DNA from 2 places in the Streptomyces sp. NPDC096311 genome. Region 1 is predicted to be linked to the other one. Evidence: riboswitches for the same ligand, from Rfam matches in the RefSeq annotation. Region 1 holds a riboswitch; the other holds the start of a gene.
The links. A riboswitch is a leader RNA that binds a small molecule or an ion and turns the genes downstream of it on or off. The one in region 1 is predicted to bind ZMP and ZTP.

Region 1 (15,097 bases):
TCGTCCAGGTACTGCTGGGTGCGCTCCCGGAACGGGGTCACGAAGTCGACCATGACCTCGGCGAGGTCCGTCTTGAGCGCACCGTAGCCCTTGCCCGCGTAGTTCTCCTCCAGTTCCGCGATACCGGTACCGGTGAGGGTCGAGTAGATGGTCAGCAGATTGCTGATACCCGGTTTGTGCTCGCTGTCATACCTGATGACGGTGTCCGTGTCGGTGACCGCGCTCTTGACCTTCTTGGCGGTGGTCTTCGGCTCGTCGAGCAGGTTGATGAGGCCCTTCGGCGTGGACGCCGACTTGCTCATCTTGATCGACGGGTCCTGGAGGTCGTAGATCTTCGCCGTCTCTTTGAGGATGTACGGCTTCGGGATCGTGAAGGTCTCGCCGAAGCGGCCGTTGAAGCGCTCGGCGAGGTCGCGGGTGAGCTCGACGTGCTGGCGCTGGTCCTCGCCGACCGGGACCTCGTTCGCCTGGTACAGCAGGATGTCGGCGACCTGGAGGATCGGGTACGTGAACAGGCCGACGGACGCGCGGTCCGAACCCTGCCTGGCGGACTTGTCCTTGAACTGGGTCATGCGGGAGGCCTCGCCGAAGCCGGTGAGGCAGTTCATGATCCAGGCGAGCTGGGCGTGCTCGGGGACATGGCTCTGCACGAAAAGCGTGCAGCGGTCCGCGTCGAGACCGGCGGCGAGCAGCTGCGCGGTGGCGAGCCGGGTGTTCGCGCGCAGGTCCGCCGGGTCCTGCGGAACGGTGATCGCGTGCAGGTCGACGACCATGTAGAAGGCGTCGTGGGACTCCTGCAGGGCCACCCACTGGCGGACGGCGCCGAGGTAGTTGCCGAGGTGGAACGAGCCTGCTGTGGGCTGGATTCCGGAGAGCACGCGGGGACGTTCAGAGGCCATGTTCACCATTCTCTCAGGTGCGCCCGGGAGCTCGGGAACAGGTGGGAACAGAGCTCTCCCCGGAGAGAGGACCCGGGCGGATACTCGAGGCACGTGCTGGGGGCGGACGGGGGACACGCATGACGGGCCGAGGCAGACGGGTGAGAGCGGGGATCGCGGTGTTCTCGGGTGTGGTGCTCGCCGTGCTGGCGGCGCACCCGGCGGGGGCTCTCGCACCGGCCGCGGGGCGCAGAGGGCCGGACATGGCCGTGGTCATCGAGGGCGGCACGGGGCGCACGACCGCGCTGCACTCCGGGGAGCAGGACTTCACGCGGCTGTGGGACCTGCTGACTCCCACCTACATGGGGACGGAGCGGGTGCCGGACGCGTGGACGGCGGGCGACTTCCCGCCGGTACGGGCCACCGTGATGTGGGGGCTGAGCGGGGTCGGGGGCTGGCCGCAGACGGACAGCGCGCCGGGGGGCGATGTCGCCATGGGGCGCCAGGACCAGCTGTTCCTGGCCGCGGACGGCACGCCCTGGGTGCGCACGGACCCCTCTCCCGACGTGGTGGACGACGACATCCGCTGGCACCGCGCGTCGCGCTCGGTGTTCGAGCGGATGGTGGGGCGCGGGAGGTTCATCGAGGACGCCGCAGGCGCACCGGCCTCGAAACGGGGTGTCGAGGAGCGTGCGCGGCGGGTGCTGCCCGGGCTGGGAGCGGGTCTGCTCCTCGGGGTCGGCGGCACCCTCCTGGTACGCCGCGCGGCGGCCCGGCGCGAGGGCGCCGGACCGCCGCGGGAACCACGACAGGAGCTGATCGACCTCTGAACCAGGAGGTGGGTCAGCCGAGGTCGATCTCCGGGTAGAGCGGGAACGGGGCCAGCAGGTCGGTGGCGCGGTGGGAGATCTCGTCGGAGATCTTCGGGTCCAGGACGTGCTGGGCCTTGGACGGGGCGCCCTTGGCCGTGGTGCCGGGCTCGGCCGCGGTGAGGACGCGGTCGATGAGACCGGCGATCTCGTCCATCTCGGTGGTGCCCAGACCACGGGTGGTCAGCGCGGGCGTGCCGATACGGATGCCGGAGGTGTACCAGGCGCCGTTCGGGTCGGCGGGGATGGCGTTGCGGTTGGTGACGATGCCCGAGTCGAGCAGCGCGGACTCGGCCTGGCGGCCGGTGAGGCCGTAGGAGGAGGCGACGTCGATCAGGTTGAGGTGGTTGTCCGTGCCGCCGGTGACCAGGGTGGCGCCGCGCCGCATCAGGCCCTCGGCGAGGGCGCGGGCGTTGTCGACGACGGCCTGGGCGTAGTCGCGGAACTCGGGGCGGCGGGCCTCGGCGAGCGCGACGGCCTTGGCGGCCATGACGTGCGGGAGGGGGCCGCCGAGGACCATCGGGCAGCCGCGGTCGACCTGCTCGGCGAGGCTCTCGTCGCACAGGACCATGCCGCCGCGCGGGCCGCGCAGCGACTTGTGCGTGGTGGTGGTGACGATCTGGGCGTGCGGGACGGGGTCGAAGTCGCCGGTGAGGACCTTGCCCGCGACCAGACCGGCGAAGTGCGCCATGTCGACCATCAGGGTCGCGCCGACCTCGTCGGCGATCTCCCGCATGATCCGGAAGTTCACCAGGCGGGGGTAGGCGGAGTAGCCGGCGACGATGATCAGCGGCTTGAACTCACGGGCCGACGTCCGCAGCGCCTCGTAGTCGATGAGGCCGGTGGCCGGGTCGGTGCCGTAGGAACGCTGGTCGAACATCTTTCCTGAGATGTTCGGGCGGAAGCCGTGGGTGAGGTGGCCGCCCGCGTCCAGGGACATGCCGAGCATGCGCTGGTTGCCGAAGGCCTGGCGCAGCTCGGCCCAGTCGGCCTCGGAGAGGTCGTTGACGCCCCGGACCCCGGCCTTGGCGAGGGCCGGGGCCTCGACGCGGGCGGCCAGGACGGCCCAGAAGGCGACCAGGTTGGCGTCGATGCCGGAGTGCGGCTGGGCGTAGGCGTGCTCGGCGCCGAAGAGCTCGCGGGCGTGCTCGGCGGCGAGGGCCTCGACGGTGTCGACGTTGCGGCAGCCGGCGTAGAAGCGGCGGCCGACGGTGCCCTCGGCGTACTTGTCGCTGAACCAGTTGCCCATGGCCAGCAGGGTGGCCGGGGAGGCGTAGTTCTCCGACGCGATCAGCTTGAGCATGTCGCGCTGGTCGGCGATCTCCTGGCCGATGGCGTCGGCGACGCGGGGCTCCACGGCCCGGATCACGTCGAGGGCGCTGCGGAAGGCGGTGGACTCGGTGGAAAGGGGCTCGGGCATTGACGGCCTCCGGACGTGGCGTTCAGCGTTCACGGGTCGGCCCAGGCGCACGGCACACAGTTCACGGGACCGCTCCCCGATGGTCGATCCCATCCCAGCGCGCCAGTCACGGCCCCGTCGGCCAGCCTACCGGGCGCGCCGGATCACCGGCCACGCGGTGGTAGCCGCAGAGTGTCCCGCCGCGTCCACCGTGCGAGCGACGATAGGAAGGGAGCCACGAGCCCGACCCCCCGTGCGGCAGCGGTCCCCGCGCTGCAGGAAACGGAGATCCCGTGACCACCACCGAACGACTCATCGCCTCGGCCGACGCGCACGGCGCGCACAACTACCACCCGCTGCCGGTCGTCGTGGCGACGGCGGACGGGGCCTGGATGACGGACGTCGAGGGGCGCCGTTTCCTCGACCTGCTGGCCGGCTACTCGGCGCTGAACTTCGGCCACGGCAACCGGCGGCTGCTCGACGCGGCGAAGGCGCAGCTGGAGCGGGTGACGCTGACCTCGCGGGCCTTCCACCACGACCGGTTCGCCGACTTCTGCGCGCAGCTCGCGCAGTTGTGCGGCATGGAGATGGTGCTGCCGATGAACACGGGTGCGGAGGCGGTGGAGACCGCCGTGAAGACGGCCAGGAAGTGGGGGTACCGCGTCAAGGGCGTCCCCGACGGCCGGGCGAGGATCGTGGTGGCGAGCGACAACTTCCACGGCCGTACGACGACGCTCATCAGCTTCTCCACGGACGCGGAGGCGCGGGCGGACTTCGGGCCGTTCACGCCGGGCTTCGACATCGTGCCGTACGGGGACCTGGCCGCGCTGCGGGCGGCGGTCACCGAGGAGACGGTCGCGGTGCTGCTGGAGCCGATCCAGGGCGAGGCGGGCGTGCTGGTGCCGCCGCCCGGCTACCTCGCCGGGGTGCGGGACCTGACGCGCGAGCGGAACGTCCTCTTCGTCGCGGACGAGATCCAGTCCGGGCTGGGTCGCACGGGCCGCACCTTCGCGTGCGAGCACGAGGGCGTGGTGCCGGACATGTACGTCCTGGGCAAGGCGCTCGGGGGCGGGGTCGTACCGGTGTCGGCGGTGGTGTCGAGCAGGGAGGTGCTCGGGGTGTTCCGGCCCGGTGAGCACGGGTCGACGTTCGGCGGGAACCCGCTGGCCTGCGCGGTGGCGCTCGAGGTGATCGCGATGCTGCGGTCGGGCGAGTACCAGCGGCGCGCCGCGGAACTGGGTGACCACCTGCACCGGGAGCTGGGGCTGCTGACGGGCTCGGGGCATGTCACGGCGGTGCGCGGGCGGGGGCTGTGGGCGGGCGTCGACATCGCCCCCGAGTACGGCACGGGACGCGAGATCTCCGAGCGGCTGATGGACCGGGGTGTCCTGGTCAAGGACACCCACGGGGTCACGGTCCGGATCGCCCCGCCGCTGGTCATCAGCAAGGAGGACCTGGACTGGGGGCTGGCTCAGCTGCGTGCGGTGCTGGGTGCCTGAGCGCTCCGCTGGAAGCGCGGTGATGAACCCGCGGGCCGTCCATGGCCGGTCGCACCCACGCGGCGGAGCCGCACGTTGTCACAGCCCCGCGCCCCCGAGGGGCGCGGGTACCGCGGCGGACTTCGCCGGAGCCGCTCAGAGGATCACGTGGGGCAGGAAGCGGGCGTACTCGTCCGTGACCAGCCCGGACGACTCGCGGATGCCGAGCCCCGCCGACTCGCCGTCCACGACCCAGGCGCCGAGGACGACATGGTTGCCGTCGAAGGAGGGAAGGGGGGCCAGTTCCTGGTAGCAGCAGGCCTCGTCCTCGCGTACGACGGGGGCGGCGCCCGGCGCGTGCACCGTCACCCCGGCGCCCTCGCGGCCGAGGAGCGGCTTGGCGACGTACCCCTGGGTGGTGGCCAGCTCCCGGGGTCCGTCGAGGTAGGCGGGGAGGAGGTTGGGGTGGCCCGGGTACAGCTCCCAGAGGACGGCGAGGAGGGCCTTGTTGCTGAGGAGCATCTTCCAGGCGGGCTCGATCCACAGGGTCGTGCCCGTACCGCCGCCGTTGTCGAGGGTGTCCAGGACGTGGTCGGCGAAGCGGTCGGTGGTGAGCCACTCCCAGGGATAGAGCTTGAAGCAGCTGCGGATGAAACGGAGCTGGTTGTCGACGAAGCGACCCGAGAGGGTGTCCCAGCCGATCTCCTCCACCGAGATCCAGTCGGTGTCGAGGCCCGCCTGTTCCGCCGTCTCCTTCAGATACGCGACGGTCATGAGGTCCTCGCCGAGTTCGTCGTCGGCGGAGTGCGCGAAGTAGAGGGGGCTGCCCGGCGGGAGGAGGGCGGCCTGCTTCTTCCAGGCTGCGACGAGGCGTTCGTGCAGGGAGTTCCACTGGTCGGCGCCGGGGAAACGGTCCTCCATCCAGAACCACTGGGGGCTCGCCGCCTCGACCAGGGACGTCGGGGTGTCCGCGTTGTACTCCAGCATCTTGGCGGGGCCCGTGCCGTCGTAGCGCAGGTCGAACCGGCCGTAGACGGAGGGGAGTTCGCCGCGGCGCCGCCAGGCCTCGGCGACCGCCCGCACGACGCGCGGGTCGGTGATGCCGAGGTCGGCGAAACGGTTCTCCGTGACGATGTGCTCGGCCGCCGCCAGGCACATGCGGTGCAGTTCCTCGACGACCTCCTCCAGCGCCTCCACCTCCGGGAGTGAGAAGGCGTAGTACGCGCTCTCGTCCCAGTAGGGGCGCAGGGAGTCGTCCGGGTAGCGGGTCAGCGGGTAGATGAGGCCCTGTCGCTCGACGGTCTGCTGCCAGCCGGCGCGGGGCTCGATGGTGCGGCGTTCCATGCGCGTACGGGTCCGATCGGTGCTGGGCGCGCGGCCCACGGCTACGGGTGCGGTGACGTGGTGTCGCTCAGCCGCCGGAGCTGCCCTTGCCGCTGCCGAAGCCGCCGCGGTCGACGGAGTGGTGGCTGCCGCCGCTGGTGCTGCTGCCGGATCCCTTGCTCGCCTTGGTGAAGGAGCCGCCGTCGACCCAGCCGCCCTTCTTCTTGCCGCCGTAGTACCAGCCGCTGCTGACCGAGGTCTTGGTGGTCCTGGTCTTGGTGGTCTTGACGGACTTGGTGGTCTTGCAGTTCTTGTCGGCGACGACCTTGTAGCCCTTGAGCGAGGTGTAGCTGTCGCGGTCGACACAGCGCTTGTCCGGCTCCGAGGAGCAGGCGGTGAGGGCTGCCGCGAGGAGTCCCATGCCGCCGAGTACGACTGTGCCCGAGCGCAGTTGCCGTCGTGTGTCCGCCATCTTCGATCCCCCGTTTGTCAGGACAGTGCGCGCGCTTTGCCTGGCGCAGGCGATCAGATTAGAGGTGCTTTGCGCAAGGCAGGCGAGGGACCCCTCCGATTCGGCGTCCCCTACAGTCACTTCGTGCTCTTTGGAATGGTGTGCGCACTCGGTGCGGCGGTCTGTTTCGGTACGGCGACGGTGTTGCAGGCGATCGCCGCGCGGGCGGCGGCCGACAGCGGCGGCTCGGGCGGGGACGCGGCGCTGCTGCTGCGGGCGCTGCGGCAGTGGCGGTATCTCGCGGGCCTCGCGCTGGACGGCCTGGGCTTCCTGCTGCAGATCGCGGCACTTCGCTCTCTCCCCATCTACGCGGTCGGGGCGGCGCTGGCGGCGAGCCTCGCGGTGACGGCGGTGGTCGCCGCGCGGCTGCTGCAGGTGCGGTTGAGCGGGGTGGAGTGGGCCGCGGTCGGGGTGGTGTGCGCGGGGCTGGCGATGCTCGGGCTGGCGTCCGGGGCGGAGGGCAGCGAGGCGGGGTCCATGACGCTGAAGTACTGGATGCTGGGGACCGCGGTGGTGGTGCTGCTGCTCGGCCTGGTGGGCGGGCGGATGTCCGGGCGGGGTCGGGCGCTGGTCCTCGGCCTCGGGGCCGGGTTCGGGTTCGGGGTCGTCGAGGTGTCGGTGCGGCTGATCGACGAGCTGGCGTTCGGGGCGCTGGTGCGCAATCCGGCGACGTACGCGCTCCTCATCGGCGGAGGCGCCGCGTTCATCCTGCTGACGTCGGCGTTGCAGCGCGGCTCGGTGACGACGGCCACGGCCGGTCTGGTCATCGGGGAGACCATCGGACCGGCCCTGGTGGGAGTGATCTGGCTGGGCGACCGTACGCGGGAGGGACTGGAGTGGCTGGCCGTGCTGGGTTTTGTGGTGGCGGTGGCGGGGGCGTTGGCGCTGGCACGGTTCGGGGAAGCGCCGGTGGAGGAGGGCTGACGGGGCAGGCCGGGGAGTTCCTCGCCCGCGAACGCCGGGCACACCCGCGCCCGGCCCCCACCGGCCCGCAGCCGAAGTAGCCGGTTGCCGTCAGCCGCCGACGGGGCCGGTGTAGGTGCCGGGGTGCGTGGCGCCGTCCTGGAGCAGGACGCTGCCGCCGGGCCAGGCCAGGGTGGCCGAGGTGGTCTCGTTCGGCGGGGTGACGACGACCGAGGTGGCCTTGAACTCGGTGCCGCTGCCCTGGTTCCACGGCAGGAAGGTGAGGGTGAACGTCGTGCTGCTGCCGGCGGCCAGGGTGACCTTCTTGGGCGTCGCACCGCTGCGGGTCAGCGACCAGCTGCCGCCGGAGGACTTCAGGTCGACCCCGGGGAAGCCCTGGATGGTGCACGTGGCGGACGCCTTGTTCTTCAGCACCACGGCCAGCTGCTGCTGGTCGTCCGAGCTGCTGACCTTGCCGTCGCCGGAGCCGAACGAGAAGCCCAGCCCGGCGGTGTGGCAGCGGCTCGCGCCGGTGCCGCCGCTGTTGCCGGTGCCGCCGGTGCCGCTGGTGCTGGTCGTGCCGCCGGTGCTGGTGCCCGTACCGCCGCCGCCCGTGCTGCCGCCCGCGTCCTTGGTGGCACCCGCGTTCTCGGCCGAAGCGCCGCCGGCCGCAGCGGCCGAGGACGAGGAGGTCGGTGCGGACGACTGGTCGCCCGAGGCGTCGTTGCCGCTGTCGTTCCCGCAGGCGGTGAGCGTCAGGGCCAGCGCGGACGTGGCGGCGAGTGCGGTGGCGGCGTGGAACAGGCGCATCGTGGTTCGTCTCCGTTGCATGAGGGGGCGCTGGCGGGCGCCGTGTTGATCACCACAATACGAGAGGATTCACAACCACCCTGCCACGGAGGCATCCTGATGCAGCGTCAGTCATTCGGAAGGCTTTCAGGGCACTCGTCAGGTTCCGGGGTCCGCGTGCGACCGCAGTCGCCGACAGCCCCGCACATCAACCGGCGACGGCCTCAGGCCATCGCCCCCACGATCCCGTCCCACAACCGGACCCTCGCCTCAAGGGCCAGCGTCGCCGTTTCGACCGCCTCCTGCCAGCGCGTGTCGTCCGTGCCGCAGAGGTCGGCCACCATCTGCATGGCCATGGGGGTGTGTTCCTCGCCGTCGACCTCGATATGTCGGGCCAGGTAGTCGCAGAAGAGCGGGAAGCGGTCGGTGCCCTCCTTCTTGATGACCTGGTCGAACATGTCGGGGATGAGGTCCTCCCGGGAGAAGGCGAACGCGGCCGCCCGGCAGTGCAGCGGCCGGTCCGAGATGATCTCGAAGGTGGTGCGGACGAACTCCGCGGCGGGGGCGGGGACTTGGGCGACGCGGAGCGCCGAGGGCACGTCGTGGCCCTCGGTGATCAGGGCGAGGAAGGTGTCGATCCTGGTCGCGTCGGCGTCCGCCTCGGCCATGCCCGCGCGGTACAGCTCGAAGTGGCTGGTGAAACCGCCGTTCAGTTCGTCGCTCTCCTCGACCAGGACGATGTCGTTGATCAGGCGTCGGCTCACCTCCGTGCCGCGCGGCACCCAGGGGACGTCGACGCAGGTCAGTTCCCGTTGGAGGGACTTCAGGAGCGACATGAAGTCCCATACCGCGAACACATGGTGCGCCATGAACGTCGCCATGTCCTCCCGGCTGTTTATCCGCTGGTAAATCGGGTGGGTGGTGACCTCCTTCCGAGCGGGTTCGATCGCGGAACGCGCCTGCTCGATTCCCTCGTGGTTCATATTCCAGTCGTACCTGGACATGGGATCTCCTTCTTGGGGACACATTGACGGGGGATGGCGATCGTGCAGCTTTATCAGCGGCCCCCGCAAGCACTTTCGGAAATCATGCGAGAGTTACCGTGAGTATCGATCGACAGAAGACGTCAAGATAACCAAAAGATAAACAAATGGTCACGATTCGGACACTCGAAAAACTTCGTTGAAGATTTGAACGCGCTGTATGCGCTTTCCGTACTCGATGGCGTGACCAGGAATCCCGTAACCGTCACCGTGGCGTATCACGTGATCCCGGGCCGCGAGACCGACTTCCACTCCTGGGGGTGGGCCGTGCTGCGGGCGAGCTCGCGCGAACCGGGCTTCCTGGGGGGTGGTGTACTTGCCGACGGAGAGGCGGAGTGGCATGTGGTCTACCGCTTCGACAGCGAGGGATCGGCCCTGGCCTGGGAAGACTCGATCATCCGGGCGCAGTGGGCCACCCGGGCGGACCCGTTCGCCCGGGAGACGGGCCGGCGGAGTGTGCGGGGCTCCAAGAGCTGGTTCGACGCCCAGACCGGCGCCGCGAAACCGCCGGCCGCACCGCCCCCACCCGCGAAATGGAAGCTTTGGTTCATCAATATGAGCGCGGTTTTCCCACCGGTGCTCTTATTCAATCTGCTCGTGATTCCGTATCTCGGTGGTCTCAATCCGCTCATCCGAACGCTGCTGCTATGTCTGTGTGTGACGGCCCTCGTCACCTGGATTCTCATGCCGCGCCTTCAGCGATTCTTCAAGAAATGGCTGTACCCACCGCTCCAGGCGCTCCGCGGACGCCACAAAAGACGGACCGCGTAGGCCCGAGAACGATCAAAGGGAGGTGGGCGGGTGAAGACCCTGCTCATCGACAATTACGACTCGTACACGTACAACCTGTTCCAGCTGATCGCCGAGGTCAACGGCGAGGAGCCGGTGGTGATCCTCAACGACGCCGCCCCCGACGGAACAGCCGGAAGAACTCCGGATCTCTCGGAATTCGACAACGTGGTGGTGTCGCCGGGCCCGGGACACCCGGCCGAATCCCGTGACTTCGGGATCAGCGCCAGAGTGCTCGCGGAGGCCACGATCCCGGTGCTCGGTGTCTGCCTGGGCCACCAGGGCATCGCGCTCGGGGAGCGGGGCCGGGTGCTGCCCGCCCCGGAGCCCCGGCACGGGCATCTGTCGAGAATCCGGCACGACGAGCGGGACCTGTTCCAGGGGCTGCCGCAGCACTTCACCGCGGTCCGCTACCACTCGCTGTCCGTGCGCGAGCCGCTGCCCGAGACGCTGGAAGCCACGGCCTGGTCCGAGGACGGCGTCCTGATGGGGCTGCGGCACCGCGCCCGGCCGCTGTGGGGGGTGCAGTTCCACCCGGAGTCCGTCCTGAGCGAGTACGGCCACCGGATGCTCGTGAACTTCCGCAACCTCACGGCGCAACGCGCCCGCAAGACCCGTACGAAGAACACCGCGGTCACCCCGTCCGCGGCGGCCATCCCCGCCCCCGCCACGCCCTCCCGGCCCACGCGGACCGTCCGCCCCGCCCACCGGTTGCACACCCGCCGCATCGCCACCGCCGTCGACGCGGAGGCCGCCTTCACCCGCATGTACGCCGCCTCTCCGCGTGCGTTCTGGCTGGACAGCGCACGCGTCGAGGAAGGGCAGTCACGGTTCTCGTTCTTCGGTGACGGCTCCGGGCCGCTGTCGGAGTTCGTCCGGTACGACGTCACGAGCGGCCGCTGCGAGATCGAGCGGGCCGGCCGGCCGCCGCGCAAGGTCCGGGCGAGCGTCTTCGACTACCTCAAGCGGCAGTTGGCGAACCGCCACGTGGACGCCACCGGGCTGCCCTTCGACTTCACCGGCGGATACGTCGGCTACTTCGGGTACGAGACCAAGGCCGACTGCGGCTCCCCCAACCGCCACCGGGCCGAAACCCCCGACGCCTGCTGGCTGTTCGCCGACCGGCTGATCGCGGTGGACCACCAGGAGGGCTTCACCTACGCCGTCTGTGTGGCCGAGGACACTCCCCAGGCCACCCGGGAGGCCGGCGACTGGCTCGACGGCGCACTCGCCCAGCTCACCTTCGTCGGCCCCGACCCGCAGCCCTTACCGCCCGCTCCCGTGTCGGCCGAGCCGGACCTCGGCGCCGCCGAACCGTGGCTCGTCCGCGACCGGGCCACCTACCTCGCGGACATCGAGGCCTGCGTGCGCGAACTCCGCGCGGGCACCAGCTACGAGATCTGTCTGACCAACGCCGCCCGGCTGCCCGCGCCACCCGACGCGTACGACTTCTACCGGGTGCTGCGCCTCGTCAACCCGGCGCCGTACGCGGCCTTCCTGCGGTTCGGCGACCTCGACGTGGCGAGCGCCTCCCCCGAGCGTTTCCTGCGGATCACCCGCGGCGGCGTCGCCGAGGCCCGTCCCATCAAGGGCACCGCGCCCCGGGGCGGCACCCCCGAGGAGGACACACGCCTGCGGGACGCGCTCGCCGCGGACGCCAAGACCCGCGCCGAGAACCTGATGATCGTCGACCTGCTCCGCAACGACCTGGGCCGGGTCTGCCGGACCGGGACGGTACGCGTCTCCCGGCTCATGGCCACCGAGACCTACGCCACCGTGCACCAGCTCGTCTCCACCGTCGAGGGCCGGCTGCGCCCGGAGACGGACGCGGTGGACTGCGTCCGCGCCTGCTTCCCCGGCGGCTCGATGACCGGCGCGCCGAAGCTGCGCACCATGGAGATCATCGACACGCTGGAGACCGAGGCGCGCGGGGTGTACTCCGGTGCCCTCGGCTACCTGGGGTGCAGCGGCGGCGCCGACCTCAGCATCGTCATCCGTACCGCCGTACTCGCGGACGGGCTGACGCACCTGGGCGCGGGCGGCGCGATCGTCCTCGACTCCGATCCGGCCGCGGAGTACGACGAGATGCTGCTGAAGACGGCGGCACAGATGCGGGCCCTGCGGGAGCACCAGGAAACCACCCCGGTAGGGGTGAGCGCCCGTCGGGCGGACACCCCCCGCCGAGCCGCCGTAGAGGAGCCCGCCCGGTGACGATCCCCACGTCCACGCCGACTCCGCAGTCGCCGACCGGCACCCACGCCGACGTCGACGCCCCCGGCAACCTCGCCACCCATCTCGCCGCGCTCGCCGAGCGGCGCGGCTGGGGCGAGCGGATCGCCTTCCACCAGGGCCACCGGGCCTGGACGCACGGCGAGGTGCACGAGCTCGCGGGCCGCGCGGCCGGTGTGCTCTCCGGACACGGCGTGGGCGCGGGCGACCGGGTGCTGCTCGCGCTGCCCGACGGCATCGCCTGGGTGGCGGCCTTCCTCGCCACCGCCCGGCTGGGCGCCGTCGCGGTCCTGGTCAACCCCGAACTGCCCCCGGCCGAGCACGCGTTCATGGCCGAGGACGCCAAGGCCGTGCTCTGCGTGACCGGACCGGGCCTGGAGGACCGTTTCACCGACCGTGTGCGCCTCGGCGCCGATCAGCTGATGGCGCTCACCCCCGACGCCGAGCCGGCCGCCGCGCACCCGGTCGACGCGCACACCCCGCTCTACGTCCAGTACACCTCCGGCACCACCGGCCGGCCCAAGGGTGTCGTGCACTGTCACGGCGACCCGAAGACGTACCACGACCTCATCGGCCGGCGGCTGCTGCGGATCACCCCGGACGACGTCACCCTGTCGGTGTCGAAGCTGTACTTCGCGTACGGCTTCGGCAACGCCTTCGTCTTCCCGCTCTTCTCCGGCTCCTCCGCCGTCCTGGTGGACCGGCGTCCGAACCCGGCCGCCGTGGACGAGCTGGTCGCCCGGCACCGGGTCACCCTGCTCTACTCCGTGCCCTCCGCGTACGCCGCCCTCGTCGCCGACCGGGGCAACGGCCACGCGACCTGCTTCGCCTCCGTACGCGCCGCCGTGTCGGCCGGGGAGGGCCTGCCCGAGGGGCTCGAAAAGCAGGTCGCCGATCTGCTGCGCGCGCCGGTCCTGGAGCAGATCGGCTCCACCGAGGCCGGTCACGCGTTCTGCGCCAACAGCTTCGAGCACAACCACCCGGGCACGGTCGGCCGCCCGGTCCCCGGCTTCGAGGTGGAGCTGCGCGACGGCGCCGGGGTGCCGGTGGAGGACGGCGCGGAGGGCGAACTCTGGGTGCGCGGGCCGACGCTGACGCCCGGCTATCTGAACCGGCCCGAGGAGACGGAACGCACCCTGGTGGGGGGCTGGCTGGCCACCCACGACCGGGCGCGCCGGGAGCCGGACGGCAGCTACCGGCACCTGGGACGCACCGACGACCTGGAGATGGTCGGCGGGATCACCATCTCCCCGCTGGAGGTGGAGGCCGTGCTGCGGGCCCATCGGGCGGTGAAGGAGGTCGCGGTCGCGGCCATGACCGACTGGCGCGGTTTCAGCCGGCTGCGGGCCTTCGTCGTCCCCGTCTCGCCCCTGCCGCCCGGTCTCTCCGGACTGTCGGGGCCGTCCGGTCTCGAGGCGGAACTCGTGGGCCTGGCGCGCGAGCACCTCGCCGCGTTCAAGGTCCCCAGAGCCATCAGCTTCGTCCCGTCGCTGCCCCGCACCTCGACGGGAAAACTCCGCCGCCACCTCGTCCGCCAGGGCGCCTGGTGACCCGTCCATGACCGCCACGCGCACCACCACAGAAGGGAACGGGCACATGCGACAGCAGCAGCCCCTGCTCGCCGACCGCGGTTTCTACCTGGGCCCGATGTTCCGGCAGGCGGCGGACCGCCACGGAGCCGTCTTCGTCACCCTGGACCGGCCGCTCGACGTCCGTCCCGGCCTCGGGGTCGACCTCAGCTATCCGGTCCTGGCCGAGGTGGTCGAGGAGCTTTCCGGACGGCTGTGGGAGGCCGGGGTCCGGCCCTCGGAGGAGGTGGTCGTCCACAAGACGGACAACGTCGACATCGTCCTGCTGACCTGCGCCGCCTCCCGTATCGGGGCCGTTCCCGTGCTCCTGTCGCCCGGGCTCGCGGGCCCGGTGGTGGGCCGGCTTCTCGAACGGCTCCACAAACCCTGGCTGATCACCGACAGGGCCAAGCTGGAAGGCCCGCTGGCGGACGTCGACCTCTCCACGCTCGTACGGCGGACGCTCAGCGTCGACGACGCGCCCGGGGCCGAATCCCTGGAGAAGTACGCCGGGGCAGAGACTCCTTCTCCCGTCCGGCTGCATCCGCGCGAGCCCGCCCTGATCACCCACAGCTCGGGCACCACCGGCCTGCCCAAGCTCGCCGTGCACTGCGCGAACACCATGTGGAACCGGCTCGTCCCGCAGAAGGCGATGGGCTGGCCCACCCGCGGCGAGACCGCCGCGCTGCACATGTCGTTCGTGCACTCGCGCTTCTACCATCTGCTCGGCGTCCTGCTGCACTTCGGCAGCCCGCTGGTGCTCATCACCGACCCGGACCCCGCCGCGGTGGGACCGCTGCTGACCCGGCACCGTCCCGGCATCGTCGAGACCCACCCCAACACCTTCGTGCTGTGGGAGGAACTGGCCGACGCGCCCGGAGCGCCGCTGTCCCGGGTCCGCTCGTACGGCTCCACGTTCGACGCGATCCATCCGCGCACCGTACGGCGGCTGCTGGACGCCTCGAAGCGGCGTACGCCCTGGCTGATCCAGCTGTACGGGCAGAGCGAGACGGGTCCGGTGGCCTTCCAGTGGTTCACCCGGCGCAGTGCCGGCCGCGCGGACGGGCGCCGGGTCGGGATCGGGATCCCCGGCTTCACCCGGGTCCGGGTCACGGACGACTCCGGCGGGCGTGCCAGGCCCGGCACGCCCGGCCGCATCGAGGCCCGCACCCGAGGGCGGATCCTCACCTATCTCGGCGCCCGGGAGCAGTACCAGCGCCAACTCGACGACGGCGGCTGGTGGCAGATGGGCGACATGGGGTACCAGGACCGGCTGGGCGGACTCCATCTGATCGACCGTGAGATCGATCAGATCGAC
Region 2 (15,097 bases), on a different contig from region 1:
GCGGCGCACGGGTCGCGACCGGCGCGATCGAAGTCGGCACGCTGGTCGCCTTCCTCCTCTACGTCTTCTATCTGATGTCGCCGATCCAGCAGGTCGTGGGCGCGATCACCCAGTACCAGACCGGCGCCGCCGCGCTCGCCCGCATCCAGGAGGCGCTGCGGCTGCCCGCCGAACCGGACGCGCTGCCCGCGCCACTGCCGACCCCCGGCGCCGCGCCGGCCGCGCTCGCCTTCGACGACGTCCGCTTCCGGTACGCCGACGACCTGCCGTACGTCCACCACGGCGTCACCTTCTCCGTCCCGGCCCGCGGCATGACCGCCTTCGTCGGCCCCTCCGGTGCCGGCAAGACCACCGTGTTCTCGCTGATCGAGCGGTTCTACGACCCCGAGGCGGGCGTCATCACGGTCGACGGCCGTTCCCTGGAGCAGTGGGACCTGCCCCGGCTCCGGTCGGCCATCGGGTACGTGGAGCAGGACGCCCCGGTCCTGTCCGGCTCCCTGCGCGACAACCTGCTGCTGGGCAACCCGGAGGCCGACGACGCCGATGTCACGCGTGTGCTGAAGACGACCCGGCTCGACGGGCTGGTCGCCCGGCTGCCGCGCGGCCTGGACACACTCGTCGGGCACCGCGGCACCAAGCTGTCCGGCGGCGAACGCCAGCGGGTCGCGATCGCCCGCGCGCTGCTGCGCCACCCCCGCCTGCTGCTCCTGGACGAGGCGACCTCGCAGCTCGACGCGGTGAACGAGGCCGCGCTGCGCGACACGGTCGCCGATGTGGCCCGCACGACCACGGTCCTGGTGGTCGCGCACCGGCTGTCCACCGTGACGATGGCCGACCGTATCGTCGTCATGGACGCGGGCCGCGTACGCGCCGTGGGCACCCACCGGGAACTGGTGGCCGGGGACCCGCTCTACGCGGAGCTGGCCGCGACCCAGTTCCTCGCGACGGCGGGCTGAGGAGAGCGGATCGCCGCGCGTTCTCCGTACGAAGTTTCCTTCACTCGGCCCCGGACACCATTGTCCGCCCCCGGCACGGGGTGCCGGGGGCAGACGCGGGCGGACAGGCCGAGGCCCGACCCCAGGGACAGGCCCTAGGCCTGGAGGCCCGGGAGGACTCCGGTGACGGGTGCGACCAGGTCGGTGACCTGGTGCAACTGGTTGAGTTCGTTCAGGCGGTTGAGTCCGCCCAGTTGCTGGGAGATGCGCGGGATGTCGGCCTGGTGCTCCGCGGGGATGTCGCTGACGGCGAGCGCGTCGAGCTGGGTGATCGGGTTCAGCTTCCCCGCGTCCGGGGCCTCGGCCGCGGACGCCATCGGCGCGGCAAGGCCCGTGACACCGACGGCGAGACCAACGGCGGCGACCATACGTCGTGTTGAGATCATGCTTGCAGCAACGGTCCCGGACGGCGGGCGGTCACGGCCGTCCTCCGCTCCTCACCCGAGAGGCGCATCCCACCGGCTGGGCTTGCCGTGGGCCATGGGGCGGAGGAGGCTCGGTAGAGAGGCCCTTCGCGGTCCCCTCCACGGCGGACCGCGGCCTTCCGAGGAGGTCGACATGGGCACCATGGCAGGCCCCGCCTTCGACACCGAAGCGCTACGCCGGGGCATAGAAGGACACAGTGCGGCGGATCTCCTGTCGCTCTACGCGGACGACGCGGAAATGACCATCGTCGACCGCAACACCCAGCCAAGCCACCCGATGATCAAACACGGTCGCGGCGAGATCGCCGAGATGCTCAACGACGTCTACAGCCGCGACATGACCCACAAGTTGGAAGAGTGTGTCGTCCAGGGCGACCACGTCGCGTTCACCGAGTCCTGCCAGTACCCGGACGGCGTGCGGGTACTCGCCAGCTCGATGGTCTCGCTGCGGGACGGCAAGATCGTAGAACACACGCTGCTCCAGGCATGGGACGAGTAGGAAGGAACTGGCCGAAGGTCCAGATCAACTCTCGCGTGACCTGGACCTTTTCGGCGAAGGCCGAGATGGGTCGCTCGCGCTCGCAGCGGCCTGTGCTGCCACGACCAGTTTCCGCAGCAGGTCTGCGAGCGTCCGCTTCTCTGCTGGGGTCAGTACTGCGAGCAGCGCGTTCTCACCCCGGTCCTCCGACACCGCGTGCTCTTCGAACGCGGCGTATCCGGCGTCGGTGAGCCGCACCTCCACGCGACGCCGGTCGGCCGTGTGGTGGGTACGGGCGATCAGCCCGTCGTCCTCCATCGGCCCCAGCCGCGCCGACAGCGCGCCGCGGGTCAGCCCGAGCATATCGGCGAGCTGCGAGGGGCTCGCCGCGTAGGGCGGGCCGAGTCTGCGCAGCATCAGCAGCACCTTGAACTGCCAGTGCTGCAGGCCGCCGGAGTCGAGCACGTCCCGGCGGGCCTGAGCCGCGTGCCGGGCCAGGATCGCGAGCCGGACGAAGATCTCCTCCTTGACCGGGTCCATCCAGTCGAGTTCCTTCGCCCAGACCGCGACGTGCCCGTCGACCGAGTCCGCCGCCGACGCCTGCCCCCGCGCGGACTTCGACTCTTCCGCCTTCACGTCTTCCATGCGCCACTCCGTAGATGGTTTTCTTGTGGATAGTTTTTCTGATTACTACTTTCCCTGCCATGACGAACACCGCAAGTACCCTTCGTACGGCCGTACCGCTCGACGAACTCATCGCCGTAGCAAGGGAGTTGAGGATCGGCGCTCGTTGGGAGCGCGCTACGCGCCTGCTCGACTCGGCCGAGGCGAACGATCCGAGGTCCCGTGCCCGCCTCGCCCTGGCCGCCGCCGAAGTAGCCCTGGAGAGCGACTGGTTCGGCGGGACCTCCCTGGCGGGGCCACGACTCGCCGCCGCCGGGGAATGCGTCGAGGTCCTCATCGCGAGCCTCGGTGGGAAACCCGCCGATGAGGCGCACTCCGGCATCCGCTGGGATCTGGACTTCCTCCGGCTGCGCCACGGCTACCTCGGGCAGGTGCGCGTCGACGGTGCCTTCCGTGCCGGACCCGAAGGCAAGGACCCGGCCGCGCTGGCCGCCCTCCGCACACACGCCGAGCGGCTCCGCGGCCGGGCCCCGGACGAGGTGCGCCGGGGCTGGGCCGAGATGTATCTGGGCCTCGTCGCCGACAATCTCTTCGCCGAGCGCGACGTCGCGCCCGGCCACTACGAAGCCGCGCTGCGCGCCGGTGAAGCCGGTGAAGCCGGTGCAACGGGTGCGGCAGGTGAAGCCGGCGCCTCACACGACTCCGGTGACGATCTGCTCGTCCGTGAAGCGCTGCGGCACCTCGGCGATCACGACCACGATCACGGTGATCACGCACGGGCACGGGAGCGCTGGATCAGGGCGACCGAGCTCGGTGCCCGGGCCGGGACCGTCCCGGGCACCCTCTCGCAGCAACTGCTCCTGGCGGTGGTGGCGCGCGACGCGGGCGATGAGGCCGGGGCCGTCGCGCTGGTCCGCGAGATCGCTCGCTGGGCCGGGGCCATCGGCGCCGTGACCACCGAGGCACAGGCCAGGGGGTTCCTGGCCGGCGTCGACCCGACGGCGCCGCCCGCTCCTGCCGAGTCGGGCAGCTGATCGTACGAGCTACCCTGGTCGCGGGCCGTGACTGGCGCTGAGGTGGAACACCACCGGGGAGCGGCCTGACGAACGGGTCTTTGCCGCGCGCCTGGGCGATTGTGTCAGCGACGCTCAGGAGTAGCTCATGTCCCAGGCCCAGCTCATGGACGGCGCGGGTCTCGCGCGCCGCATCGTCGAGGAGACCGCGCAGCGCTCGGCCGCACTCACCGGACGCACGGGGATGTCGCCGTGTCTCGCGACGGTGCTGGTCGGCGAGGATCCTGCCTCGGTCACCTACGTCCGGATGAAGCAGAACCGCAGCCGCAAGGCCGGCATCGAGTCCCGGCACGTCGCCCTGCCCGCCGACACCACCACCGCCGAGCTGGTCGACACGCTGAAGGCGCTGTCGGGCGACCCGACCGTGCACGGCATCCTGCTCCAGCACCCCGTCGGACCGCACATCGACGAGCGGGCGGCGTTCGAGGCCATCGCGCCGGAGAAGGACGTCGACGGGGTGACGCTCAGCTCGTACTCGGCGATGAGCTTCGGGCTGCCGGGGTTCGTGTCCTGCACCCCCGGCGGCATCATGCGGCTCCTCGACGAGTACGACGTCGACCCGGCGGGCCGGCGCGCCGTCGTGGTGGGCCGCAGCGCGATCCTCGGCAAGCCGGTCGGGATGCTGCTGCTCGGACGCGACGCGACCGTGACGTACTGCCACTCGCGGACGACCGGTCTCTCGTCGGTCGTCCGCGAGGCGGACCTTGTGGTGGCCGCCGTGGGCCGGCCCCGGCTGATCCGCGGTGAGGACATCAAGCCGGGAGCCGTCGTGATCGACGCGGGTTACAACGCCGGGAACGTCGGCGACGTCGACTTCGACACCGCCCGCGAGCGGGCCCGGCTGATCACGCCGGTGCCGGGCGGTGTCGGCCCGATGACGATCGCGGTCCTGCTGGAGCAGACCGTGACCGGGGCCGAGCGCCAACTCGGCCTCCGGTAGAGCGTCTCGGCCTCGCCTACCGCGTTGGGGGTTCGCTCACAGACCTTCGGTCCGCTCAACGCATCCACGCGCTGTACGACATCACGTCCCCGGCCTTGACGCCATATTCGGGATCGTCCTTGGTGACGGTGTCCTCGATCCCGAGTACGGTGCCGCTCCTCGGGTCGAGGACCAGCATCCGGCGCACGGAGTGCGCGGTGTCCTCGTACACGTACGCCTGTCCCTGCCTGCCCAGCCGGTCGGTGACCGCTCCGGCCGGGCGCAGGCCCTTCGCGTCGGCGAGGACCCGGACGAGCGCGGCGTCCTCACGGGCGCCCAGCGTCCAGTTGTCAAGCAACTCGGCAACAGCGTCAAGAAGTTGGGGCGTACCCATCCGCTCGATGCGGTCGATCTCCTCGAGGTAGGCGCGCAGCCGCTCGGCGTCGTGCGGCGGCCGGGCCACCGGCGGGGCGTCGCTCCAGCTCGGCGGGTAGGTCTGCCGGCTGAGGACGTGCCCGTCCTCGACCGTGCGGGGGACGGGGTCGGCGTCGGTGACGACCGGCCTGCCCGGATGACGGGGGTCGGTCGCCACGACGAGTTCCGTGTGACTGCCGTCGGCCTTCCAGCGGACCACGCGTTCCGCGGGGAGGGTGATCGGCGGCCGGGCCCCCGGCCCGGAGGTCAGACTCATGCTCCAGGTCTGTACGTGGGTGCCCTGGACGAGCCGCTGCGAGCCCGCGGACGCGGCCACTCGGTCGGCGAGCCGGGCCAGGGGTACGGGGGTGGAGCCCGCCTCGACGATCAGCGGGCGGGGTGCGGCCACGGCCGGGGTGGTGGTCGATCCCGACAGCGTGAGTGTCAAGGCGACGACACCGACGGCGGCCGCGGTGCCGACGCTCCAGACCCAGCGGCGCGGCGGACGGGGGCTCGTGCGCTGCCGTTCGCCGTGCAGCAGGTGGTTGAGGCGGCGCTGCGCGTGCTGGTCGAGGGGGCGGTCGTGGAAGCGGGGGTCGATGGCCGGCACCGGGTTGGCGCGGCGCAGGATGTCGAGTTCGTCAGCCATGGCCGTGCTCCTTCGGGGCGTCGCGGCGGGGCGAAGCGGTGCCGCCGGCCACGGTGATGTGCATACGGTCGATCTCGGCTCTGAGCCGGCGGCGGGCGCGGTGCAGGCGCATGGCCGCGGCGCGGCTGCCACAGCCGAGGGCGACGGCGACCTCGTCGACGCCGAGTTCCTCCCAGGCGGTGAGGCGCAGTACCTCCTGGTCGGCCAGGGAGAGCCGGGCCAGCGCCTCGTGCACCCAGTCGCCCGGCGACGCGGAGTCGGGGCTGTCGACGACCTGTCTGCTGTGCGCGCTCTCGTCGTTGCCGATCCGGTCGAGGAGCCTGCGGCGGCGCCCGTAGCCGCGTACGGCGTTGGCCAGGCAGTGGCGTGCCACCCCGTACAGCCAGGGAAGCGGGGACGGCGGGAGGTCGGACCGGCGCCGCCAGGCGACGGTGAAGACCTCCGCCACCACCTCCTCGACATCACTGCTCCCGCCGTCCAGTCGCCTCGCCACGTAGCGGCTGACCGCCCAGTAGTGCTCGCGATAGGCAGCGGCGAAGGTCTCGTCGTTGCTCATGATCCGTAGGTGTCCGGCAAGTGCGCGATCGTCACAGGTGCGGGTGTGACGCTCGTCGCTTCCTTCAAGTGTGACGGCAGGGCCGACGACGGACACAGGCGGGGCATGGAAAGCACCACAGTGACGACGCCGCCCACAGCGCTTCCCGCGCGTGCGCGGCGTCCTGGACTCGCCGCGGTGAAGTGGCTGACCACCACGGATCACAAGACGATCGGCACGCTGTATCTGGTCACGGCGTTCGGCTTCTTCTGCGTCGGCGGGGTGATGGCGCTGCTGATGCGCGCCGAACTCGCCCGGCCGGGGCTTCAGATCATGTCGAACGAGCAGTTCAACCAGGCGTTCACGATGCACGGCACGATCATGCTGCTGATGTTCGCGACGCCGCTGTTCGCCGGTTTCGCGAACTGGATCATGCCGCTGCAGATCGGCGCACCCGACGTGGCGTTCCCGCGGCTGAACATGCTGGCGTACTGGCTCTATCTCCTCGGCTCGCTGATCGCTGTGGGCGGGTTCCTCACCCCGCAGGGCGCGGCCGACTTCGGCTGGTTCGCCTACAGCCCGCTGTCGGACGCGGTCCGCTCGCCCGGTGTCGGCGCCGACATGTGGATCATGGGTCTGGCCTTCTCCGGCTTCGGCACGATCCTCGGCTCGGTCAACTTCATCACGACCATCATCTGCATGCGCGCTCCCGGCATGACGATGTTCCGCATGCCGATCTTCGTGTGGAACGTGCTGCTCACGGGTGTTCTGGTGCTGCTGGCCTTCCCCGTGCTCGCGGCGGCGCTGTTCGCGCTGGAGGCGGACCGAAAATTCGGTGCACATGTGTTCGACGCCGCCAATGGCGGAGCCTTGCTATGGCAACACCTCTTCTGGTTCTTCGGCCATCCAGAGGTGTACATCATCGCCCTGCCGTTCTTCGGCATCATCTCCGAAGTCATCCCGGTGTTCTCCCGCAAGCCGATGTTCGGCTACATGGGCCTGATCGCCGCGACGATCTCCATCGCCGGTCTGTCCGTGACCGTGTGGGCGCACCACATGTACGTCACCGGTGGCGTGCTGCTCCCGTTCTTCTCCTTCATGACGTTCCTCATCGCCGTACCGACAGGCGTGAAGTTCTTCAACTGGATCGGCACGATGTGGAAGGGGTCGCTGAGTTTCGAGACCCCGATGCTGTGGGCGACCGGCTTTCTGATCACCTTCGTCTTCGGCGGTCTGACGGGCGTGATGCTCGCCTCGCCGCCGATGGACTTTCCGGTCTCGGACTCGTACTTCGTGGTGGCGCACTTCCACTACGTGATCTTCGGTACGGTCGTGTTCGCGATGTTCTCCGGATTCCACTTCTGGTGGCCGAAGTTCACCGGCAAGATGCTCGACGAGCGCCTTGGAAAGATCACCTTCTGGACGCTGTTCGTGGGCTTCCACGGCACGTTCCTGGTACAGCACTGGCTGGGTGCGAACGGAATGCAGCGCCGTATCCCCGACTATCTGGCGGTGGAGGGCCTGACCACCCTCAACACCATCTCGACGATCTTCTCCTTCCTCCTCGGAAGTTCCCTCCTGCCGTTCTTCTACAACATCTGGAAGACCGCCAAGTACGGCGAGAAGGTCGAGGTCGACGACCCGTGGGGCTACGGCCGCTCACTGGAGTGGGCGACGTCCTGTCCCCCGCCGCGCCACAACTTCCTCACCCTGCCGCGCATCCGCAGCGAGTCCCCCGCCTTCGACCTGCACCACCCGGCGATCACGGCCGCGGCCGCACGTCTGGAGACGCCCCGGAAGGAACTGCGATGACGACCATGGACGACCGGCCACCGGCCTCGCGGGCACTCATCGACGAACTGGAGGGCCATCTGCTCATCGAGGCCACCAAGGCCGAGGGGCGGGCGGAAGCGGCTCGTTTCACCCATTCCCTGGCCTGCCTGACGGACACCCAACGCGAAGAGGTGGAAGAACGCTTCGCGGACACCTACCTGGCCCTGACCCGCCGCTCCTGGGAACGGACGGCACGGCGCGGCCGGGAACTGCGCGCCGAGTACGAGGCGAGGTACCGCGCGCTGCGTCGGCGCCTTGGCGCGGTGTTGCTTCTCGGTGCCGCTTTCGCGCTGGTGACCGTCGATGCGGTCAGCCGACGGTGACCTCGCGAGCGCGGCCGGCACGCAGAAGCATCCTGGACGATTCGTCCACCAGATTCCGCGTCATCGACCAATAAGGCTCGTCGCCACCCAGTTCGTCCAGAATGCGGTGCGCCTCGCCGCGGAACTCGTTGATGTCGTCCTCGTAGCGCCCAAGAACGACCCGTGCCAGAAGCGTGTCGATGAGTTCCGCTCGGGCGTCACGGGAATTCCTCGCGTCGGCGTGCAGCCTCAGGATGCGCTGGGTGGAGCGGGAAGCGGACGCATCGAGGGCACATGCCAGGAGATACGTCACCGTGCCGTTCAGAAGGTCCTCGTTGCGTCCGGACAGGATGTCTTCCTGGTCGTTGAACATCTGCCACAGGATGCCGAATAAATCGCCGAACTCGCGCCAGAGCTCCACTCGCTCCTTCTCGGCACCCGCCAATTCGGCGGCCATTGCGGTGATCATGCTGAAGGGGGCCCCGGACTTCCCTCGGTAGGCCGTGACCACCGATTCGCGCGTGGCCGTCGCCGCGTCTCCACGCAGGTCACTCAACTGGCCTTCGGCCGCGACGATCCAGCACTTCACGATCTCGGCCGACAAGGCGCCGCGCACCGATTCCGGGACGGCCTGCGCCTGGACGGCGAGCAGAGGCAGCGGAGTCCCGCAGACGAGCGCGGCGAGTAGCGCCTCAGCTCCGCCGAGGTCACCGGCGAGGTGGGCGCTCTGCCCGTCGGCCAGGTCGTCGAGATGGCATGCCGAGATCCACCACAGCTCATGCACGACGGCCAGCGGCACAGCGGGTTCGGGCGCGCCCGTCTCCACGGCATGCACGATCAGCGGCAGCACCGAGAGCGGGTACGTGAACTCGCGGTTCCGCACGAGTTCCGCGACCGCGGCCCGCACCGCGTCGGCCTGAGGGGAGAGTCTTTCCAGCGTGGCCTCCATCTCCGCGTCGATGTCCACCGAAAAACGACGATGAAGATCCAAGTAGGACATGGAACGCACGTGGAGACCCCTCACCACCGAGATTGAATCGAGCACCGATTCGATCACTCCGACGGAAGGGCAACCAGAGCGACTTTCAGCCGCGGCACCTCGGGACCGGCAGGCCGGTGCGGGCTAAGCGGCATCGCACCCGGTGCTCGTAGTTCGACGTCACCAGCGCCCAGGCGTCCGGCGGCAGAGCGTCCAGCAGCTCGGACGCACCGTCGAAGGCCGCGTACACGCCGGACCGGACGTCCTCATCCTCGCGCTCATCGGGGTCGAGTCCTGACTCCGGGACCCGTGTCGTTCGGGGGTCTCTCCCCCGCGCCCGTCCTACCTCCGGAGGACATGGTCGAGCTCATCTCCTGCATTCCGAGTAGCGCGATGTTCGGCACGCGCACGACGACGCGGCGGGTCCCGGTCGGACAGGATGGGCGGTGCCCGGGGAGCGACCGTGTTCACCTCTGCGCCTCTGGGCCCTCGGGCCGCGCACGCCCACGACTTCCCCCGGTCGTGGGCTGCCGGCAGGGGCATCCTCGCGCGGAGGCGGCCCCACCGCGCCGAACCCGTGGGGACGGGGAGCGGCGCGCGGGTCCCGAACCCGGTGGCGGATCCCCGGGATTCACCGCCGGGTTCGAGGACACCTCGACCGGCGCCCGGTACGGCACGGCACTCACGGTGAGGTCACGGCATCGGCTTCCGGACCCCTACGGGTTCCACCCCGCCGGTCGCAGGATCCCCAACAGCTGACGGACCAGTTCCTCGACCACCTCGTCGAGCGTCGCCGCCACCCAGCCGGCGCGCCAGTCGTGCAGAAGGCCGTTGACGCTGCCGATGAAGGCGGTGGCGGCGATCCGGTAGTCGCGCGGCACCGCCTCACCGCGGTCGGCGGCCGCGGTCGCCTCGGCGCAGATGAAGTCGATCCAGCGGGCCCGGCGGGCGAGCCGCTGCTCCTCCAGGCGCGGACTGACGCCGATGATCTCGACGAAGGTGATGCGGATGCGGCGCGGGTCCGCCGTCACGTTCGCGGCGTAGGCGCGGAAGATCGCGGTGGCGCGCTCGGCGAGCGGCAGGTCCTGGGCGTCGGCGAGGGCGGCCAGAGCCGCCTGCTCGGCCCAGTCGTTGACCTGGAGGTGGAGGGCGGCCAGCACATCCTCGAGGGTGCGGAACTCCTCGTAGAACTGACGCGTCGACAGTCCCGCCGCCTCGCTCAGCGCCGCGATGGTCGTGGATCTGAACCCCGGGCTGTCACCGAAGAGTTGGAGCGCGGCGGTCAGAAAGCGTGAGCGTCGCTCGGCCTGCCGTTCCGCGGCGGTCCTGCCTCCGTAACGGCCGGTCGGCTGTTTGATCCTGCCCGCCACACGTTCCTCCCTCGCCGGAGGGACGAACGTTCGTCCCTCCGATGATTTTGTCGTGCACGGACCCTTGTGGAGAGCGCCGGTCCTTCCTTACTTTCCAGTAAGTCCATTGTGAACGAAGTCGTGTTCAGACTTTTCGGTACCCGCACCCCCCGCCTACGACAAGGGACCCACCATGTCTGCCCTCAGACCCAGACACCTCTGTACGCTCGCCGCCGCTGTCGCCCTCACCTTCACCCTCGGCGGTGCGGCGACCGCGGCCCCCGCGCGGGCCGCCGCGCAGACTGCCGCGACCGACCTGCGCGAAGTGATGTTCGTGGGCAACAACTGGGACGGCACCGCGGACGTCATCAAGTCCACCGGTGACTTCGCGAAGGTCGGCCGGATCAACGTCGTCCCGGACAAGGACGCCCGGATGGCGGAGATCAACGCCGATCCGATCAAGTGGATCTACTTCCAGGCCATCCGCAACGGCGTCGGCGAGGGCCACGACCAGCTCGTCGACGACATGTACTCCACGCCCGACGGCAAGTCGGTGGTCGTCTCCCGCCCGAGCTTCGCCGATGTCGTCTCGATCGACCTGGCGACCGGGCACATCAACTGGCGTTTCCCCGTGGCCGGTTACCGGTCCGACCACATGGCCGTCTCCCCCGACGGCACCCGCGTCGCGGTCTCCGCGTCGACCGCGAACACCGTGCACGTGCTGGACATCAACACCGGGAAGCAGCTGGGCTCCTTCGGCACCGGCGACAAGCCGCACGAGAACATCTTCACGCGGGACGGCAAGTACATCTGGAACATGGCCATCGGCGATGTGAACACCTCGCTCGACGACCCGTGGCTGGACTGGACGAAGGGCGACCGGCACATCACCGTCGTCGACGCGACCACGTACAAGCAGGTCAAGGTGATCGACATGCGGCAGCGGCTGGACGCGATCGGTCTCACGGACTTCTCCGACGCGGTCCGGCCCGCCGTCTTCAGCCCCGACGAGTCCAAGCTGTACTTCCAGGTGTCGTTCTTCAACGGCTTCCTGGAGTACGACGTGGCCTCCGACCGGATCACCCGGGTGAAGACCCTGCCGATGAACCCCGCGACCAGCACCGACCGCACGACGTGGGTCAACGACTCGCGCCACCACGGCATTTCGATGAACCCCTCCGGCACCAAACTGTGTGTCGCCGGAACGATGGACGACTACGCGACCGTCGTCGACCGGGCCACCCTCCAGGAGGGCCCGCTCGTCACCGCCTCGAAGCCGTACTGGGCGACCGTCAGCGGTGACGGCAAGGACTGCATCGTCTCCGAGAGCGGCGCCGACCAGGTCACCGCCATCGACTTCGCCACCGGGCAGAAGACGGTGTCGGTGCCTGTCGGCGACCACCCCCAGCGTGTTCGCCTCGGCCATGTGGAGGCGAACTGGACCGGCCCTTCGACTAGTTGACCGTCGACGCGGCCCATGAGCTCAGTTCGGAACGGGCCGCGCTCAGCAGATCGGCGGACGGGGCCGTCGCCCCGTTCGTGACCAGCGCGTAGTGCAGGGTCCCCGAGTCCGGTGCGGTGAGCAGCAGTCGGCGACTGCCGGTACCGCCCGGTTCGGGGGCCACGGCGATCGGGGTGGTCGTGGTGTAGGCGGGCGGGGAGATCGTCGCACCGAGGTCGGAGACCACCGTCGTGGACGCGGTCGGGAAGGACGCCGGGAGATGGAGTTCGGTGGGAGCGCTGCCGCCGCCCGAGCGCCACAGGAGCAGCCCGTACTGGCCCGATCCCACCAGTTGGGAGACGTGCGGCAGGGACGACGGAACCGGGTTCCAGGTCAGGGTGGTGGAGCCGTCCCGGGAGCGGTCCTCGTAGGTGAAGGCGACGGTGCTGCCCGAGGTCGCGCTCGGGTAGAGCCGGTCGAGCAGGCGGGCGTCCTGACGGAGCGCGGCCGCACCGGAGTCGTCGAGGCGTACGGCCGAGAGGTCCTCGTCGTTCCAGGCGTCGCCGGAGGTGAGGACCTTGCTCGCGTTGCCGTTCATCAGCTCGTGATGGCGGCCGCTGTAGAGGTCCCACTGCCACTGGGTGCCGGAGAGCACCGGGCCGGAGGACGCCGGTCTGGTCCACCAAGTGGACCCCGGCAGACGGGAGTCGAGGGCCTGGTACATCGCCTTGTCGACCGTGGGGGCCTTGCCGGAGACCGTTCCCGACAGCGGATGGCCGAACTCGCTGACGATCGCCGTCGTCCCCGCGGCCGAGGCGCGGTCGCGGACCGTCCCGAAGTCGGTGGCGTACTGGCCGTCCGCGGCATTGCCCCACATGAGGATGCCCGAGATGGCCTTCTGATCGTAGAAGTGGGTGTTGAAGACATAGCGCGGACCGAGGGTGCCCGCGTCGAGCAGGCCGCCCTCCTGCTTCTGGGAGTCGATGTTGGAGTTCCAGAAGAGGTTGGCTTCGACGAAGGCGGGCTTGTCCTGCCAGCCGGCCGCGTCCATCCGGGCCCGGAACTTCACATAGAACGGCCAGAGCAGGTCCCGCTCCCAGGTGCGACTGGTCTGCCCGGAGTCGTAGGTGCCCGCGTACGGCTCGTTGAACGGGTCGAAGCCGACGAGGCCCGCGAACTGGGCCGTGGTGAGGTGCTGTTTGACGTAGGTCATGGTGGCCTGGGCCGTGGTGAGGAAGGCGTCCTGGACGCCGTACGCGTTGTGCCAGAAGTCGTACTGTGCCTGCTTCACGGCCCCGTTCTGGGTGATGTTCTGCCCCCAGAAGATGCAGATCCCGCAGGACTCGCTCGGGTAGTTTCCTGCGTCCACGGCCCACTTGGGGGCTCCGTCGCCGGTGTACCAGCTGCCCGAGTTGAAGAGGTAGCGGGAGTAGAGGTCCTGGTGGAAGTCGGGATACACGCGGATTCCGGCGTCGAGGAAGGCGCGTATCTGGTCGGTGACGGCGGCGAGGTAGGCGGAGTCGACCTGGCCGCGTACGGGTTCGGCATGAGCCCAGGAGAGCAGGAAGCGCACGGAGTTGCCGCCACCGAGGGCCCGCAGGGCCGTCGCGGACTTCTTGGCGTCGGCGACCGAGGCGAAGGGCAGCCCGCTGTTCTCTTCGAGTTTCGTCTCGCCGGAGACGTTGTAGCCGCGCAGGACGACCTCGCGGCCGAGCCCATCGAGGAAGCGGCCCTTGTCGACCGTGAGAGTGGCCGCCGCCGGCGCGTCGAACCACAGGGAGTCGGGGAGTCCGTCCGCGGCGGCGGGCTGGGCGCCCACCGCCGAGAGGAAGCCGGTGAGGAGCACGAGGACGCCGAGCAGACGCGCACGTAACTTCGACATGTCCACAACATTCGCGGGTGCGCAAGTGGGCGTCAATACTTCTGACTCCTGAGTAAGTTTCATGTTCTGGAGATCTCTTGGGGAGACATGTCGCCGGGCGCGGGCTCAGGCGCCGACCCGCCGCGTCACGTTCAGCAGGTACTCCTTCAGGTCCAACGGGTTGAGGTCGGTGCGCGGGCGGTCGGGGACCGTGCCCCGCAGAACCGGTGCGTAGTGGTCGAAGGCGCATTCCAGCTCGCCCTCGCCGCGGGTCAGCCCCGGGAGCTGCCGCTCCAGCCCATGGACCCGGGCGACCGGGATCCAGCCCTCCAGCACGCACGAAGCGCCCCGCAGCTCGGTGGCCCCCGCGACGGCTCCCTGTTTCGCCAGCACCGGCAGCACCGCGCCCAGCGTGTCCGCCGGGGCCTCCAGCCTGAAGCGGTGCATCGGCTCGTACACCTGGGTGCCCGCCGACCGCAGCGCGTCCATCACCACCAGGGGGGTCAGGCCCCGGAAGTCGGCGCCCGTGCTGGACATGCTCTTGTCGAAGCCCTGGTGGGCGTGGCTCTGCCGGGGCCAGTAGCCGGAGTGGGTCATGGTGACCGTGCAGTCCGTCACCTGCCAGCCGTGGATTCCCTGCGCGAGCGTCTCCTTCACGGTGTCCTCGACCGCCTTGAAGAACGCGTACGGCATCGCTCCGAGCTCGACCTCCAGCCGGAACTCCACCCCGGAGCCGACCGGGGCCGGATCGACGCGCAGGCCGACGGTCGCCAGAAAGGGATGGAGACCCTTCTTGATGAACTCGACCGCCGCGCCGCTGGTGAGGGGCCGCTCGATGCACAGGGGTGTCGTCTCCCGGAACAGGACGTCGATGCCGAAGTCATCGGCCAGAGTCGCCTGGATGACCTCTTTCTGCACCTCTCCGTACAGCGAGACGGAGATCTCCTTGCGCGTCTCGTCCTGGCGCAGATCGATCAGGGGGTCCTGCTCGGCCAATTGGGTGAGGGCGCCGTGCAGTGCGCCCTTGTCGGCCGGACGGCACGGTTCGACGACGGTCTCGAGGGTCGGGGGCGAGAAGTGGTGCTCGCCGGCCGACGACTTCCGCGCTACGCCGATGGTGTCACCGATCCGGATGTCCGCGAGGCCCCAGAGCTTGGCGATCCGCCCCGCCGCGACGGACTGCTCACGCAGCGCCGCGCCCCGGTCGAAGACGCTGATCG

Region 2: it holds a riboswitch for ZMP and ZTP, as region 1 does, so the genes downstream of both, ACIRA5_RS44635 (bifunctional 5,10-methylenetetrahydrofolate dehydrogenase/5,10-methenyltetrahydrofolate cyclohydrolase) here and ACIRA5_RS12160 (glycine hydroxymethyltransferase) in region 1, are expected to answer to the same signal.

What each region holds. Positions count from the first base shown of each region.
Region 1 is NZ_JBIWFN010000004.1:119,543-134,639, forward strand. It holds gene trpS (tryptophan--tRNA ligase) at 1-899, opposite strand, end outside; gene ACIRA5_RS12155 (hypothetical protein) at 1,019-1,708, shown strand; gene ACIRA5_RS12160 (glycine hydroxymethyltransferase) at 1,722-3,218, opposite strand; ZMP/ZTP riboswitch at 3,200-3,287, opposite strand; gene rocD (ornithine--oxo-acid transaminase) at 3,440-4,645, shown strand; gene ACIRA5_RS12170 (glutathionylspermidine synthase family protein) at 4,781-5,968, opposite strand; gene ACIRA5_RS12175 (hypothetical protein) at 6,036-6,419, opposite strand; gene ACIRA5_RS12180 (DMT family transporter) at 6,555-7,382, shown strand; gene ACIRA5_RS12185 (DUF4232 domain-containing protein) at 7,473-8,171, opposite strand; gene ACIRA5_RS12190 (DUF3050 domain-containing protein) at 8,375-9,154, opposite strand; gene ACIRA5_RS12195 (hypothetical protein) at 9,350-9,964, shown strand; gene pabB (aminodeoxychorismate synthase component I) at 9,995-12,193, shown strand; gene ACIRA5_RS12205 (AMP-binding protein) at 12,190-13,761, shown strand; gene ACIRA5_RS12210 (class I adenylate-forming enzyme family protein) at 13,808-15,097, shown strand, end outside.
Region 2 is NZ_JBIWFN010000025.1:157,479-172,575, reverse strand. It holds gene ACIRA5_RS44660 (ABC transporter ATP-binding protein) at 1-956, shown strand, start outside; gene ACIRA5_RS44655 (hypothetical protein) at 1,091-1,381, opposite strand; gene ACIRA5_RS44650 (nuclear transport factor 2 family protein) at 1,554-1,919, shown strand; gene ACIRA5_RS44645 (MarR family winged helix-turn-helix transcriptional regulator) at 1,944-2,543, opposite strand; gene ACIRA5_RS44640 (hypothetical protein) at 2,603-3,556, shown strand; ZMP/ZTP riboswitch at 3,574-3,660, shown strand; gene ACIRA5_RS44635 (bifunctional 5,10-methylenetetrahydrofolate dehydrogenase/5,10-methenyltetrahydrofolate cyclohydrolase) at 3,684-4,535, shown strand; gene ACIRA5_RS44630 (CU044_5270 family protein) at 4,591-5,577, opposite strand; gene ACIRA5_RS44625 (RNA polymerase sigma factor) at 5,570-6,133, opposite strand; gene ctaD (cytochrome c oxidase subunit I) at 6,239-7,924, shown strand; gene ACIRA5_RS44615 (hypothetical protein) at 7,921-8,268, shown strand; gene ACIRA5_RS44610 (polyprenyl synthetase family protein) at 8,255-9,304, opposite strand; partial or broken gene ACIRA5_RS44605 (phosphatase) at 9,348-9,506, opposite strand; gene ACIRA5_RS44600 (TetR/AcrR family transcriptional regulator) at 9,943-10,596, opposite strand; gene ACIRA5_RS44595 (YncE family protein) at 10,769-12,037, shown strand; gene ACIRA5_RS44590 (cellulase family glycosylhydrolase) at 12,030-13,898, opposite strand; gene ACIRA5_RS44585 (GTP-binding protein) at 14,004-15,097, opposite strand, start outside.